DNA from 2 places in the Paenibacillus sp. RC84 genome. Region 2 is predicted to be linked to the other one. Evidence: riboswitches for the same ligand, from Rfam matches in the RefSeq annotation. Region 2 holds a riboswitch; the other holds the start of a gene.
What was found. A riboswitch is a leader RNA that binds a small molecule or an ion and turns the genes downstream of it on or off. The one in region 2 is predicted to bind FMN.

Region 1: another riboswitch for FMN. It lies ahead of ABH899_RS11005 (DMT family transporter); the one in region 2 lies ahead of ribD (bifunctional diaminohydroxyphosphoribosylaminopyrimidine deaminase/5-amino-6-(5-phosphoribosylamino)uracil reductase RibD).

What each region holds. Positions count from the first base shown of each region.
Region 1 covers NZ_JBGBYL010000004.1:155,047-161,125, reverse strand. The annotation lists gene ABH899_RS11010 (DUF1835 domain-containing protein) at 157-1,209, opposite strand; gene ABH899_RS11005 (DMT family transporter) at 1,419-2,417, opposite strand; FMN riboswitch at 2,543-2,688, opposite strand; gene ABH899_RS11000 (hypothetical protein) at 3,311-3,646, shown strand; gene ABH899_RS10995 (hypothetical protein) at 3,862-4,302, opposite strand; gene ABH899_RS10990 (DUF6973 domain-containing protein) at 4,379-5,137, opposite strand.
Region 2 covers NZ_JBGBYL010000003.1:165,892-171,970, reverse strand. The annotation lists gene ABH899_RS08010 (bifunctional 3,4-dihydroxy-2-butanone-4-phosphate synthase/GTP cyclohydrolase II) at 1-178, opposite strand, end outside; gene ribE (riboflavin synthase) at 218-886, opposite strand; gene ribD (bifunctional diaminohydroxyphosphoribosylaminopyrimidine deaminase/5-amino-6-(5-phosphoribosylamino)uracil reductase RibD) at 871-2,010, opposite strand; FMN riboswitch at 2,504-2,686, opposite strand; gene ABH899_RS07995 (hypothetical protein) at 2,993-3,256, shown strand; gene ABH899_RS07990 (peptidylprolyl isomerase) at 3,305-3,736, opposite strand; gene lysA (diaminopimelate decarboxylase) at 4,011-5,342, opposite strand; gene ABH899_RS07980 (spore germination protein) at 5,485-6,079, opposite strand, start outside.

The DNA of each region.
Region 1 (6,079 bases), on a different contig from region 2:
AGTGCCGGGGGACAGTGTGCGGGGTTTGGCCGCCGTCGATGCGGAGCCGGCTCAGCACACCCGGCATTTTAGCGTGCTAGCGCGGTTTCGAATCGCGCTTTCCTTTTGCATTCGGGGAGCTTTTATCGGATAACTGCCGCGAACTGCATTTTCTGCCTAGCAAGATGATTCGGCCAGCGCCACTTTATAAGACTGCATGGCAGCCGGCACACCTTTGAACCTTAGCCGTCCATCGCTAATCAACGTCCACAGCCGGTATTCGATGAACTCTATCATAACGGCGCCGCCCCAGCTCTCCAGCGCTTCCATAATCACCCGGCTGGCCGGGACGAACTCCTCCTTGTCATCACTGCTGCCACGCTGCATTTGACCGACAAGAGCCGCGAGCGCCTCGTCATAACTCTCCTCGGCAGCCGGTACTATTTTGCCGTCCGACCAGATATGAAGCTTCGCATCGGAAGCCGACAGCTCTTCCCATTCCCGGATGTATGCTTGCCTTGCTTGCTCTGACAGCGGCTGCTTTTGCTTTTCATGAATCCGTACGATTTCTTCAATCGCTTCTATGGAAAGAAAGCCGAATGCGTAAGAATGCGGCACCGGATCGAAACGGGCGGCTATCCCTTCATACAGCTGCGAAACCTGGCCGATATAGACGTTATTCGGAGCATCACGGAGGACAGACAGGGCAAGACGCATCCCGATCTGCTCGTGGGCGTGATTACCGGTCCAGATTGTAATGTCCTTATCGGCGGGTAAGCCGCGCATAGTCTCAAGAATGGTATCTGAACCGTGCCGGATCCCTGTTAGCTGGGCGTGCCCATACTCCCTGAAACGTTCGGACATCCATTCCAGCCGGAACTTCCGCCCTTTCTCCGTCTCCAGCTCCCGGATCGGCCCTTCGGAAAAACAATCGTTAAACGCGAGGATCTCGCTTTCTTTCCTCCTGCCCAGGCTGCTGAGCGCATACTTCAAAGCTCCCGCATCGGACAGTCCCATCACAATGTGGACATGGCCTGCTTCTCCCTCGTTCTCCGCCTGTTTTCGGGCCAAGTGACCATTCCATATCTCTAAAATTTGTTTTTGAAGGGCATGTTTTTTCTCGGGCAGCTCTTCGTAACGCTGTGCTTGCTCCAGCATTTGCAGCAGTAGGCCCTTCGCTTCATTGGGATGAAGGGCATGAATCTCGTCAAGCATAACCGAGCGTTTCATTTCCGTACACCTCACTTAGCGGGGTTATGTAAAATAATGGTACTGTATTTATTTTAGCATAGTATCTTCCGGAAATCCGGCTATACTCTCCCGCACACCTGCCTGAAGTTCAACTAAACTCAATTCTTTCGCTCCGTGCAAGTGGAGCTCCGCTTTCGGTGGATATAAAAAAAGACCGCCGATTAGGCAGTCTTTTGGATGCGTTGCAATTAAACGGCCGAAGCGTCTAGCTTCTCGTTGGCGCCGGACGCGGCGGCTTTACTTTCCGGGGTGCGTCCCATAAACCACAGCGTGGACCAGATCAGAAGGAAGCCGGCCAACTGTCCGATTGTCAGAGCCTGATCGAATACGAGCCAGTTGATCAGAACACCGACGGCCGGGAAGGACAGCTCCGCGATCGTCGCGAGAAACGCCTTGGTCGAGGACAACCCTTTATAGTAAAGCAGCATGCTGATCAGCCCCGGGAAAAACGCCTGGAACAGCAGGTTCACAACAATAAGCGCCCACTCGCCCGTTGCTTTATGAAGCTGCCAGGCGTCCCCGCTCGCCATCAGCACGATAAACAGCAGCGGAATGGCCAGTAAAAACCGGAGCGAAGTTACGATCGGGAAATCGAGATTTTTTTGCAGCAAATATTTGCCCATGACCGTGGACCCGCCCCAGAGAATTGCGGCCAGAATCGACAGCAGACAGCTCATGGTGCCCAGATCTTTGAGTCCCAGCGACGGGGATTGAAACCCGAACGTCAGCAAATACGTGCCCGCAAGTGCGAAAAAGATGTATTTAAAAAATCGGGCCGGCAGAGCTTCTTTCAGCAGTACGCGCGCCAAGGTAATCGCGAATAAGGGCTGAAGCTTTTGTAAAAGCAGCACGGCATTCGCGCTCCCATGAGCAAACGCCGACGTGAACAAAATCGTGGCGATTGCCGATCCGCCCCACGAAATGAACAGCAGCGCGCCGATGACAGCCAGCGTCAGCTTCCCGGTCAGTTGTTCTCGGTACCGGATCAGGACCGGAAGCGCGTAGCAGGCGAGCAGCAGGTGTTCGATGAACACGATCTGCGCCGATGTTAAGCTTTTCAGCAGCAGGATGCGGAAAAGCGGATCAAGCCCCCACAAAGTGGCGCCCAGCGCGACATACCAGATGCCGTTGATCCCTTTTCCTCTCGTTAATGCGGACTTTCCGTTAAGACCTAAAGCATTCTCCAATTCAAAAACCCCCTGTGGAATGTTTTGAATTGAACCTTCCGAAAAGAGACGATGCCCCCGCTGGAAGTTCAACGGGGGCATCGACAAACAGACTTCATTAAAATAAAAATTTTAATGAAGCTGCTTTTCACCTTCTCCCATCCGGACTTTACCGTCGGCCTTGGAGTCGCACCAAGTCAGTCCCGGCCGTAACAGCCGGGAGTCGCGGGCTTAGGGTACTTGCGTACCCATCACCGCCGGTTGGGACTTTCACCCTACCCCGAAGGTTCAATATTCAATTTCGTATGTTCTTTTGGTGACCTGTAATATTCATTGGTTACCCAAACCCTTGATACTGCTGGATTTCCGAGAAATCTTCAGTTACTTTGATTACTCGTCATTTCCTTTGATATCAACAAGTTTCCTACCAAAATCCTACCACAAAACCGACCTAAGAACACTTAACTGTAATTGAAATATTAACACTCTAAAATAAAAAAAGCAAGGGCTTATGCCCTGCTTTCTTTGCCTTTTAACCAATTGAAAATCACGTCTTTAAATGTGTTTATCGTATCTCTTTTCTCTATCCGACTAACTGGAAAAAGGAGGTTCTTCAAAATTCATAGTCGTTCCTTCTTCCAAAGCCTAGAACCTGAATAATTTGTTCTGCTGTTAAAACTTAGTGGTAGAATCCATAACCATACTTAATCGTCTCCACGATTATTATGTATTTCATATTTTTATTTATATAAATATCCATTCATCAATTTCTCTTTTCATTAACCAATGTGGAACTTTACATATTTTACTATATATAGTATATTGATTGCATTTCAAGAATCATTTCTAAGCCCTGTGAGTGCGTTTCACAGGACTCGCTCTATTCGAATTTTTATTCTATTCCACCAAGGGGAGTGGGAACTATTCGTAAAATTTGGCTTATTGTGTTATTTGTCTTCATGTCAGCTGTAGGTTTTTTTATTGGAGATTTTTACGGAAGTGAAATAAAAATTAACACTGCAATTAGTCAATCTCTTGAAAAAAGAACGGTAGAACATCTTAGTACCAAGGGATTCGAATCAAATGATTACACATTCAAAACAGTTAAGGCGCAAAAATTTGTTGGTATTAATGATTATGCAGTTGCGGTTCAATTTAACGATGAAGCTGAGAACACTTATTACTATAGTGAAGATACAGATGGAAAGATCTATCAATCAAGTAGGAATGGACAAAAACACATTGAGTAATAATTTAAAGGAAAAATTAACACATTTGACTCAATTGTATGAATACGGCAAATTTACCTAGCCGGCCGGCGATACATGGGAGAGTTAGAATGTCTAAAAATATTTCAAAAATACTATCTTTAGTAATGGCACTGATTTTTATTTTTCCTGTTACTATATTTGCAAACGAGTCCACTAACGATCATTCTAAATTCGTCTAACCTAATGCATAAGCTTTACTTAACATGCACCTTTATTGCATATTGAGCGCTTCCTTCAGACCAGTCTGCACTAATACTATACATGTAAATTCCTTCTGAGGACGGTACTGTTATTTCGTTAGAATTCTTTGTTTCTATATCTCTATTGTCATTGTCAGTAATGACTTGTCTAATAATCGGAGGACCATCCGGTTCTCTCTTAAAGGAAATCTTAATTGTTGAATTTTTAGGTACGATTATAGCTTCTTTATCTTTGACTGCATACCAAGGGGACATGTTCTTTTCTTTACCAAATTTCCAATAATACGATGCGGTTTCCACTGGTATAACTATGCTCGTACTTTTAATGTAGGCTCTAGGTGCTTCTGGTAATGGTTTCCCATTAAACAAATATAAAAAAGATAATACAGAAATACATACTGCAACTGATAAAAGTATGACTATCCATTTTTTCATTTTTTGCCTACTTTCTCAATGTTGATATTCTAGTAGAGATACGGAGAGTTTATTCCGTATCTCTACTAGAATACTATTAATTGTGAAGTATATACATTTCACCTGCATTTATCTTAGCGATAACTCTATTTTGCAAATCACCATCGCTTGTCCAGGCAATACTGTCAGTCAATATGCTCCATGTATCTCTCCCTTTTTCGTTGTTGTGAAGATCCATAGTAGTATGTTGCCTTCCGGTATAACCATCTTCGAATACCTTATTGTAGTACGCATCATCTTTTTGCTCGTGTGCTGTTCCGTATGACCAAGCCCATTGCTTACCAGCATATTTACACATCAGAGCATTCCAAACAGCGTGACGGAATGCATCACTAGTATCTCCCTGTCCACTTTTACCATAATTTGTCTTTGTATAAGAATATGCTTTTTCTTTACAACTATCAATAATCGCAGCAATTATAGGATTTGAAATAGCTAAAGCTTTCTCGGCAGGTGTAAGTTCCATCCATATGGATTTAGCTTCTTCATAGCCGATCCCGCGCTCTTTCATATAAATATCAGTGACCTGTTCGGCGGTGATATTGAGATATTCATTTTTTAGAGATTCGAGTCTCTTGTATAAACTGACACTCCCATCAGTAAAGGTCAAATCTTTATATCTTGGATCTTTTAGCAATTCCTCTATTGTTGATGGAATGCTTAAACCTTGCTGATTTTCTTCGCTTGTAACAAAAGATTTTGATTCACTTAGAGCACTTGCAGAAACAACTGGCGTTGCTCCGACTACAACTGTTGTTAGAAGCAGAGATAAAGCTGTCTTTGATAAACTAAACAAAATATCAACTCCTATTTTATATTATTCCATATATTACCAAAAATATAAGGTATATTAAATAGGAATATTGTTATGTATTTGTTAAATTTGTAATTTTATGTTACTATATATTAGCTCAGTTCGATTGAATATAACCTTGTATAGGAATGTTTTTAATATATGTAAGACTCATTTTATTACCTTAAATGGGATCAATGAGATTAACAATACATTGATGCCCGCGTTGCTCCAATAAGTTTCTCATGCTCCTAGGTGTATCTGTAGCATGATTTGATCCAACTATAACGATTTCCCCAGGCTCTTTCTTTATTCTCAGTTTGATCTTCAATCGCCTCATAAAATATTCTGTCCCGCTTTTTGTTGATAGATGGATTGTCCCCTACCAAATTAATAGCATCCTCCCTTATTTTTGTACTTAAGTTCCTCAGAAAGGTTTGTCTATTTTTATCAGCGTTTAAGTTTTTTTAAGTAACTCATTCTGTACATAGAGAAATTAGAAACGACAGCTTCGTCGAAATCTCTGCCATTGTCTAACCATACAATTGGTGGATTTAGAAAATGAAAAGTCTTTTGCTTCTTCTAAGAACAAAAAGTCCCATTCGTTTATTATCATTTCCAGAGAATTTGCGCGTTGAGATTTCACCATTTTAAAAATTTGTCGTCCCACTCAGGCGCTACAAAACTTGGGTTATCTGTGTTCTCGTCTTTTATCAATCGCATCCATTCAATTAAAATTGCTTCCGACACATTGGATCGTTATGGTTAATGCCCGCAATGTACAGTTTCATTCTTTTATTTCATTTAAGTTTAAGAAACGCAGCTCAGTAAATTCCTTATTCAGTTTCTTTTCTAGTCGGTTGTTCTTTTTAAATTCGCTTTGATATAATTTGATCAATTTATCTTGCAAGGGAATTTCTTGAACATTGCTAAAAACAATTTTCT
Region 2 (6,079 bases):
CGCGGCCTTCCTTGATCATGAAATTGATAACCTCGGGCGTCGTTTTATCCGCCAGGGCGATGAAATCGCCTTCGTTCTCGCGGTCCTCGTCGTCCACGACGATAATGACCTTCCCTGCGGCCAGGTCGCTGACCGCTTCTTCGATCGAATGAAACGAATAGGTTTCTCTCTCTGTCATTTTGTTCCCTCCTTCAAAAAAATACCGTTCGGCTTACCGTCAGAAAAATCCGTTCTCCGCCAAAAACTTCTCGGTCAGCCCGCCCTGTCCGCCGCAAGAATGTGTCTTCCCGCCCGGACCCGCGCGGAGCAGCTTTTCAATATATTTCCCAAGCACGTCGCATTCGATGTTCACGCTGTCCCCGGGCTGTTTGTCCTGCAGAATCGTTTGGGCCAGGGTATGCGGAATGATTGAAACGGCAAACGTGCTGTCGGTCACGTCTGTAAGCGTAAGCGAGATACCGTCGATCGTGATGGAGCCGCCCGCAATCATGTAGCGGAGGACAGCATCGTCGTCCGGCTCCAGCCGGTAGACGACCGCATTCTCCTCCGGCGTTCTCGCCCGGATCCGGGCGGTGCCGTCTACGTGGCCCTGCACGAGATGTCCGCCGAAACGGCCGTTCGCCGGCATCGCCCGTTCCAGGTTGACGCGTGCTCCCGTCTGAAGCGATGCGAGGTTCGTTTTGCGGTACGTCTCCGGCATGACATCGACGGAAAAGGTCTCCTTGTCATAGGCGACGACGGTCAGACAGACGCCGTTGACCGCTATACTGTCGCCAAGCTTTACATCTTCCAGCACCAGGCGTGCGCCGAGGGTCAGGACCATCGCCTGGCCCTGCTTGTGTATGCGGCGCATAACGCCGATTTCTTCGATTAATCCGGTAAACATGATGAACCCTCCTTCTCGGCGTACTGCGGGTAACCCGTGAGACAGACGTCTTCGCCGACGGTCTCGACGGTCATCCGCGCCAGCCGGATCGCCTCGCTCATGCGGCCGAATCCGGCGAACGCCGCGTTGTCCGGCGCCTCCGGCCCGCCGCCGATCCATTTCGGGGCGAAAAACAGCACCGCCTTGTCCACCAGGCGGTTCTCCAGCATCGCCCCGCTGAGCCGTCCTCCGCCTTCCAGGAGGACGGAGGGCACCTCCCGCTCGCCCAGCAGCCGCATCGCGAGCGGGAGATCGACGTGCGGGCCGCTGCCGCACGCCAGCACTTCGGCGCCGAGGGCTTCAAGCGCTTCGCGCTTGGCGGGATCGGCGCCGGCGGTTGTCAGGATGAGCGTCGGCCGCTCATCCTGCTGCCGCAGCACCCGCGCGGACAGCGGCGTCCGGAGCTGCGAATCGACGACGATTCGCAGCGGATGGAGCGCCGGCACGGACAGCCGGGTGGTCAGCTCGGGATCATCGGCAAGCACCGTGCCGATACCGACCATGATCGCGGCGTGGCGGTGCCGCATCGCGTGGACGAGCTCGCGGGCGGGCGCGCCGGTGATCCACTTGCTGTCGCCGGTTTTGGCGGCGATCTTGCCGTCGAGCGTGCTCGCGGATTTCATCGTGACGAAGGGCAGGCGCGTCACGATGAACTTGCCAAACGCCTCGTTCAAGGCGTTCGCCTCGTCCGCGAGCAGACCGGCCTCCACGTCGATGCCCCGGCTCCGCAGTCTCGCGATCCCCGACCCCGCCACGAGCGGGTTCGGGTCTACGGCCGCGACGACGACCCGGCGGATGCCGCTCTCGATGAGCCTGCCGCTGCACGGCGGCGTCTTGCCGTAATGGCTGCACGGCTCCAGCGTGACGTAAGCCGTGGCGCCTTCGGCTTCGCGGCCGGCCATCTTCAGCGCGTGCACTTCCGCGTGGCCCTCTCCCCGCTTCAGATGGGCGCCCATGCCGACGATGCGGCCGTCTTTGACGACGACGCAGCCGACGACGGGATTGATGCCCGTCTGTCCGAGCGCCGCCTGGGCCATTTGCAGCGCCAGGCGCATGTAACTTTCGTCCTGTAAAGGTTGAAGCATGAGCGGTCTCCTTTCCGGGAAGGGAATTGGCTCTTCCCTCTTTTCTGCCTCAGCAGCTTTCCGGCTTGGTTCGTTCTGTGTTTAGTCTCTCCCGCATCGGCCAAAATGTTGAACCTGAAAAAGCCCCTGTCCGTTTCGGACAAGGGCGGTTTTATGGAATAGCAAGAACGCGCGTGAAGCCAGTCTGCGGGTACGGGAAAGTACCTCCGATCCCCTTAATAAGGGAACGGATACGGGGTTCTCCGGCAGGTATGCCAAAGAAACGTGCTGCTACCACACATTTCGCATCTTGCTTGCAGAAAGGACGAGATCGGAAAAAACGGCAGTGAAAAGATAGCACAAGCTAAGGCCACGATGGCCCGCCGTCCGGTCTCGCCGCTGTTTATGAACTTTAGAGCACAAATAAGCCGGCCAACCCAGGCCGCGTATGTACCTAAAAAAGCCCTTTCTGTGCGAATGCAGGTGAAGCTGCGTATGCAGACTGAATCGTTTCGTTCTCCTTCTCCCATCCAGACTTTAACTGTCGGTCTCGGACTCTCACCAAGTCAGCCGGATTGTCCTGCGTTCGAACGCTTAAAAAACAGACAAGCCGGGTCACGGACTGAGCTGCAGACCGGATAACCGGTACTGCGGCAACACCGCCGGTAGGGACTTTCACCCCGCCCCGAAGGATTGATTCAATCTTATTCGATTGTTGACTGAATAGTACCATTGTCATTTCCAAATTGCAAGTGTCAAGTTGACTAGTCCGGTCGGAAAACGGTATAAGCAGGGCCGAATCGGGGAAAGGCTGGATAAGTCTGTCCTATATGTCATGCGGAACAAAAGCGGAACGGATTTCCCATCAAGGAAGGATCCTTATGTGCCGCACATAAATGGAGATTGCAGCGGAAGGACAGGGGGGTATTCAGCCATTCCGGATATTCAAGCAGATACCCGGAAAACCGGGGCGATCATCTTGTACGAAAGGGAAGCCGAATAAATGAAAAGGAACACAGACTTTTCCCGAAAGTGCCTGAAGGCGGCCAAAAACACGGCGGCCGTCGGCTTCGCAAACCTATATCATGGCCATTCTGACGGGATCCCCGTTATTGTGCGCGGCCGTGTACTCCATGAGGGATTGGCAGCCTGCGGATGGGATAAAGCGCGGCTCTGGGACGAACTCGGTAAAGCTGGCGTGGATTCTCTGCTGGATGTTGCGTACGCGGAAATACGCCTCGATGCCCTGATCCTGAAAAGCCCCTGACCAGCCGCTTTCTTACAGCGGTTGTCCAGGGGCTTTTGGATACATTCATTAAACTTCGACGATTTCAACTTTCTCCATTGTGTCGCGGCCTTTGAACGCGTCCACATATTCCATGCCTTTGGTTACTTTGCCGAAAACCGTGTGCTGGCCGTCAAGATGAGGCTGCGGCTGGTAGCAGATGTAGAACTGGCTGCCGCCTGTGTTGCGTCCGGCGTGAGCCATCGCAAGCGTTCCGCGCTCATGTTTGTTCGGGTTGATTTCGCAGTCGATCGTGTATCCGGGACCGCCGGTGCCGGTGCCTTGAGGACAGCCGCCTTGGGCTACGAAGCCCGGAATAACGCGGTGGAAATTGAGTCCGTTGTAGAAACCGGAATTAGCCAGTTTCTCGAAGTTTGCCACTGTGTTCGGGGCATCCTTTTCAAAGAGGTCGATCAGCACTTCGCCGCCGCCTGCCATTGTGATTTTCGCTTGTTTTGCCATGTGGGACACTCTCCTTTTATGTATCGGTTCCTGCTTGGATTGCGGGGTACATGATTGTGAAAGCAATCTCTTTCATTGTACTCCATATTGGAGGGATGTACAAATAAGCGTCACTTTTACGAGTCAGGCTCGACCGTCTGTTAACGGGAACCGTTCACTATCTTTCGCCGCGCTGCAGGACTTTCCAAGCGTATAGAGTAAAAAAACAAACCGGAGGGAGCCCTCCGGCTTGTTTGGCCGTTATCGGGACGTTATGCCCGTCTATGGATGAAAATCAGCGGACCGGCTGAATTTGTTTCATCCGTTCCGGCACGACATCGTTGCGGACCAGATCTTCGTACGTTTCCCGTTTGACCGCCATGTCGGCCATTCCGTCTTTTACGAATACGACGGCGGGTCTGCGGATCCGGTTGTAGTTGCTGGCCATGGAGTAATTGTACGCTCCCGTACTGGCAACGGCCAGTATATCCCCCGTCTCGACGAGAGGAAGCTCCACGTCCCAGATCAGCATATCGCCGCTTTCGCAGCACTTGCCCGCGATGGAGACCGTCTCCTGAGACGGTTCCGAAGCCCGGTTCGCCAGCATCGCTTCGTACTGGGACTGGTACAGGGCCGGCCGGGGATTATCCGTCATGCCCCCGTCTACGGAAACATATTTGCGAACGCCGGGAATATCCTTGTTCGTTCCTACGGTGTACAAAGTCGTTCCGGCATCGCCGACGATACTCCGGCCCGGTTCGATCCAGATCTCCGGCATCGGATAAGAAACGGCCTCGAAGCGGGTTTTGACCGCTTCCGCGATCGCTTCGACATAGGTCGACATCGGCAGAGGCGTGTCGCCTTCCACATAGCGGATTCCGAAGCCGCCGCCAAGGTTGATGACCGAGAAAACCACGTCCAGCTCATCCCGTACCTGCGAGGCGAACTGGGCCACCTTCTCGGCTGCCACCCGGAAACCTTCGACCTCGAAAATTTGCGATCCGATATGGGAATGAACGCCGAGCAGGAGCAGATGATTCGCCTCGGCGGATTCTTTGACCGCTTCGAACGCGGCCCCGTTCCCAAGGTCGAATCCGAACTTCGAATCGATTTGGCCGGTGGAAATATATTCGTGCGTATGGGCTTCTACGCCCGGTGTTATTCTCAGCAGAATCGGTACGCGCTTGCCTTTCGAACCCGCAATCGCATCCAGCATGCGAAGCTCCGTGAAGTTATCGACCACGAAACAGCCGATTCCGGCGTCAAGCGCCATTTCGATCTCGGCCGGCGTCTTGTTGTTGCCGTGGAAGTGAATGCGCTCGGGAGGAAAACCCGCCTGAAGCGCCGTAAACAGCTCCCCGTCGGATACGACGTCCAAGGACAGTCCTTCTTCGGCTACGATGCGGCACATCGCCATGACACAGAACGCTTTGCTTGCGTAAGCAACCTGAAATTTTAACCCGGACGCCTGAAAAGCATCGACAAACTCGCGGCAGCGCCTGCGCACGAGCGCCTCATCCACAACATATAACGGTGTTCCATAGCGGGCGGCCAGTTCCGTGGTATCCACACCGCCGACTTCCAAATGGCCTAGAGCGTTAACTCGGCTTGTTCCATGAAGATGCATCGTCCGTTTCCCCTCTTCGTTATCCATATCCATGACTGCTTCCGTCTTGTTTCTCCATTACATTATTAACTAAAGTAACACAATGTCACTTAGCTGACAATACAACTTTCACGGAAGCGGGCAAGCCGGATAGGACACGCCGTCATTCGGGTCCGGGCTGACGGGTTCCGTCTTTGGAACGCGTGATGCTGAGCCTTGTTTTGTGCGTTAGAACCGGCAGACGGAACAAGATGTTCAGCAGCCCCATCGCATTGAACGGAAGGAAAGGCCACATGTATGGAGCCGTGTGCGAACGCTGGAGGGACAAGAATATCAACCATACCGTAGTTGCGATGACGAAACCCGGAACTTTGAAGAGCGCCACCGAAAACAGCAGGATAAGCCGGACGATCCGGTTGGCTAAACTCAGCTCGTAGCTGGGGGTGGCGAACATGCCGATCGTCGCGATTGAAATGTAGAATATAATTTCATTCGTGAACAGCCCCGTTTTAACGGCAATGTCTCCGATGAGAATAGCCGCGACCAGCCCCATGGCAACGGATAAAGGCGTTGGCGTATGAACGGAAGCCATCCGCATCAGATCGATCCCGAGTTCGGCGAGAAGAAACTGGATGAGAACCGGGATTTTGCCCGGATTCTGCGGTCCGATAAACTCCAGGCCGGTCGGTTTGAGACCGGGTTCTAATACCATCAGGTACCAAAGCGGCAAAAGAAACAGCGAAGCCAATATTCCCAGA